2 regions of the Viridibacillus sp. FSL R5-0888 genome follow, and region 1 is predicted to be linked to the other one. Evidence: riboswitches for the same ligand, from Rfam matches in the RefSeq annotation. Region 1 holds a riboswitch; the other holds the start of a gene.

What was found. A riboswitch is a leader RNA that binds a small molecule or an ion and turns the genes downstream of it on or off. The one in region 1 is predicted to bind cobalamin.
Region 2: another riboswitch for cobalamin. It lies ahead of MKY02_RS19810 (ribonucleoside-diphosphate reductase subunit alpha); the one in region 1 lies ahead of MKY02_RS11520 ((2Fe-2S) ferredoxin domain-containing protein).

Annotation. Positions count from the first base shown of each region.
Region 1 covers NZ_JBBPAU010000001.1:2,320,977-2,323,183, forward strand. The annotation lists gene cobJ (precorrin-3B C(17)-methyltransferase) at 1-370, opposite strand, end outside; gene MKY02_RS11520 ((2Fe-2S) ferredoxin domain-containing protein) at 399-764, opposite strand; cobalamin riboswitch at 965-1,154, opposite strand; cobalamin riboswitch at 1,399-1,582, shown strand; gene MKY02_RS11525 (energy-coupling factor ABC transporter permease) at 1,784-2,207, shown strand, end outside.
Region 2 covers NZ_JBBPAU010000001.1:4,011,202-4,013,408, forward strand. The annotation lists gene MKY02_RS19810 (ribonucleoside-diphosphate reductase subunit alpha) at 1-1,215, opposite strand, end outside; cobalamin riboswitch at 1,396-1,574, opposite strand; gene MKY02_RS19815 (PepSY domain-containing protein) at 1,811-2,207, opposite strand, start outside.

The DNA.
Region 1 (2,207 bases):
AGTTAATAGCGGAAATGCCAGGAATAACTTCAATTTCAACACCGGTTGCTTCTGTCCATCCCTTTTCTATTAACACTTCATAAACTAGTCCGGCCATACCGTACACACCTGAGTCACCACTTGAAATGACCGCTACTTTTTTACCATTTTCAGCTTGTCTTACGGCTTCTTGAGCCCGAGAAACTTCTTCAGTCATACCGGTACTGATGACAGATGTATTACTATCAATTAGATCTTGAATGAGTTCAACGTACGTTTTATAACCGATAATAAAATCACTTTCTTGCAGTGCTTCAACTGCCCTAGTTGTAATATGTTTAAAATCTCCTGGACCAAAACCAACTACATAAAGTTTGCCAAGTTGCGACATTCAAACATCTCCTTTTCGTTACATCTAACTATTTGTTTTTCGAAATACCTTTAATCGCTCCTGATGTAGGGTTTTTCGTCATGTTGCCATTTAATGTTTGGTAGACGACATGAGGTGCAACTTGCTGATCCATACATTCGCGAACAATTTGACGGCCAATTTCAGGAGATTCTGCTTGATACCAAGTACCTTGTGGATACGCAATAACGACACAGGCATCTTTGCAACGTCCATTACAGCGAGTTCGAGTTGTATGTATTTGTTCGTCAACCCCAAGCCTAGCAATCTCATCCCTTACTGCCAGCGTTACTTCTTCGCCGCCCTTTTTCAAACAGCTACTACCATTACAAATGAGCAAATGGCTTTTCATTCTTTCTAAATTCCAAGTTGTCATCGTGATCCTCCCATACTGTGTTCATCATTTTTTATGAAAAATCTATGGAAATAGGGTAAATTGGCAACTAGTTATTTATTTTGGTAAATAAAAAAACCTTAATTCAAAGAATTAAGGTTTAAAAACTAGATTATTCAGACAACACATCAAAATAAATAAGCATCGTCCACTGTAGCCTTCACCTTTCCCTCCGAAAAGTATCGTTCATAATTATAAAAGCAGGTTTCCTGGCTTACGCGTCACTTTACTTTGATCTCTTCCCAGTATTTTACCAGTGAGTGTTATCATTTCATCAGCGTTACAGTAGCGGGGGCTGCATCGGATTCTAACCGATTTCCCTATTATCCTACATGTTCAATAAACCAAACATGTCGGCACTTTTAAATTTGATATTCAATTGTATTATTCAGTAAATTCTAAATCTGTAACTATCATATACTAAATTTTACTAGATTCAAATAGATTTTTTTATGAATATTATCTTGACATAATTTAAATTCTACATTTACACCTATATAAAGTTATTAAAAACAGTTATATCTACCTTACTACTCAATTTCAATATTTTTGAAAATTCCATAAAAAAATCTAGTAGAAAGAAAATTCTCATGATACACTATATTCTGAAATCAAACAATTCAATAAACTTTATGGTGTTAAATTAGCGTTTAACTTAAAAGGGAAGTCGGTGTTAATCCGACGCGGTCCCGCCACTGTGTTGAGGAGTTTTGCTACATTATGTCACTGTCAATAGACGGGAAGGCTGTAGCAAAATGAGGATTCTAAGCCAGGAGACCTGCCATAAAGTGAGGAACTGTTTCAACCTACGAGGATGGGTGTGAAAGTGAGTAAGTCTTATTTTTTGATGACTTTTCCTTCACGCACTTCTTTCTATGAAAGAAGTGCTTTTTTATTTGCAAACTGGCTGTACGCCCTATCCAGAGAGGTATTTCATAGGAGGTGTTATTTGTATATAACTGTATATCTAGTAAAAATACATAAATAAAAGGGAGAATAATATGAATAAGTTAAAATCAATATTTAACTGGAAAATGATTTATTTTTTAGCATTTGTCATGATTGTTCCAAATCAAGCATTTGCCATGCACATTATGGAGGGATTCTTACCTGTAGAATGGGCTATCTTCTGGTGGGCAGTAACAATTCCATTTTTGATAATTGGATTCCGTTCAATACGTAAAACAATTAAGGAAAATCCAGATACTAAAATGATGCTTGGCTTATCTGGTGCTTTTGCTTTTGTTTTATCCGCACTTAAAATCCCATCTGTAACTGGTAGTTGTTCTCACCCTACTGGTGTAGGTTTAGGAACTGTATTATTTGGGCCATTTGCAATGAGTATTGTAGGTTTTATTGTTCTTTTATTCCAATCATTGCTTTTAGCTCATGGTGGCTTAACAACACTTGGTGCTAACGCATTTT
Region 2 (2,207 bases), 1.7 Mb from region 1:
GCTACGCATAATACGTTTCATGATATCAATTGCTGGTACAGCTTCACGCGTTAATATTGGGTTCGCTAAGCAAGCTTCGTATTTCTCTCGGAATGATCCTTGTCCACGTTTTTCGTCATAGTAATCTTCTAGATTAAAGCCCATTACTTCGCGAATTTCATGCGGGTCAAATAAGTACCAATCTTCACGTGCTTCAACAGCCTCCATGAAAATATCAGGTAAACTAACGCCTGTGAAAATATCATGTGCGCGCATACGTTCATCACCGTTATTTAATTTCAAATCAAGGAATGGGAATATATCTTTATGCCAAATATCAAGATAAATAGCAATCGCGCCTTGGCGTTGACCTAATTGATCTACTGATACTGCTGTATTATTCAATTGTTTAATCCAAGGAACAACACCACTTGAAGCTCCTTTGAAGCCACGAATAGATGATCCACGACTACGTACTTTCCCCATATAGACACCGATACCACCGCCAAATTTCGAAAGTGTCGCAACATCAGTATTTGAATCATAAATACTTTGTAAACTGTCATCTACTGTATCGATAAAGCAACTTGATAATTGACCATGCGTTTTACCTGCATTTGATAATGTAGGAGTAGCAGTCGTCATATATAAATTACTCATTGCCCAGTAAGACTCTTTAATTTTCGCAAGGCGATCTGTTTTTTCATTTTGCATAAGTGTCATCGCTATAATCATCCAACGCTCTTGGGGCAATTCAATTGGTGTTTTGTCATAATCTCGCGTAACATAACGGTCCAATAATGTTTTCAATCCGATATATGTAAAGATTTCATCTCGTTTAGGTTCAAGCATTAGACCAATTTCTTCAAGTTCCTGTTTTGTATATGATTTTGTTAAAGCTGGATCATATAAACCTTTTTCGACAAGCTTCTCAACTTGTATAGCAAATGCTGTGTATACCTGTCCTACTTCTAATTGGCGTACTGTAGATGCTTCTCTATAAACACCCGCCAATAATAAGCGAGCTGCAACGAATGTCCAATATGTGTCTTCTTCATCTAAAAAGCTTAACGCTTCTAAGCTCATCGCCTTTGTCCATTCAGCGTCAGTTCCTTCTGGATTCTTATTTTCCCAGCGTTCAGACTTTCTAATAAGCTGGCTAATTTCTTCTCTACCAAACTCTTCCTCTAATTGAGATAATAATATTGCTCTTTCATATGTCATTAATTGGACCATATTGTCGTCTCCTTTTTTACAAATATAAAAAGCGATGAATCTGCCTTCTTCGGCAGAGCCATCGCTCTAGGTTTTAAAATTGGAAGCAGGCGAAATCACAACAAAAAAATACTTTTGTAATCAAAAGTAAATTGTTCAATGTAAAGTCTCTCGCTTCAACTCCTCAACCCCCGAAGAAAGTGTCGTCATGCGAAAAAGGCAGGTCTACTGGCTCATGCATCATCCAATTGTCATCCTTCCCAAGCATTGCTCAGTGGTTAATTGACAGTTGTCCGCATTCACAGTTGCGGGGACAGCTTCGGTTTCTCTTCCGAATTCCCTTTTAAACCGTATATGGTACCTTTTTTCGCTCACATACTATATATTGTGTTTTATTGATTAATCTAATCTAACATATTGTGTTCCTATCAGACAAGTAGAATCGTAAAATTAAAGTAAATGAAAGCAAAAGACCTACGAAAAATGTTTTATAATTTCCTATAAAGTCTATTTTATTTTTACAAAACAGTAGGTTAGGATTGTTTTTAAGTATGAAAATAATAAAAAACTACCCAAAATTATATTTTAGGTAGCCAAAGAACTATTTTATTAAAGATTAGTCGTCTTCATACTCTTTTTCGAAATCAAGAATGGCACCAGTCTTAGCGTCAATTTCTAATTCGTATTCATACATGCCATCTTTTACTTCAATTTCATAAACGCCATCTTCTTCATCTAATTCAATTTTAGTAATTGTTCCTTTTGCTTTTGTTAAAGCAATTTGAGAAGCTTTTTGCTCACCGATGAAAGTTGTTGTTGGATTTGGTACTTTTGTAATTCTTTCTTTATCTGTAATCATAGCTTTCCCAGTTACTGCATCGACATCGATATCATATTCATAATCAGCAGTTAAAATCTCAAATTCATATACGCCATCTTCACGGTCATATCCTGCTTTTTTTACTGTACCATTAACATTTTGTAAAGCAATTTCTTTGGCTTTTGTAATGCCT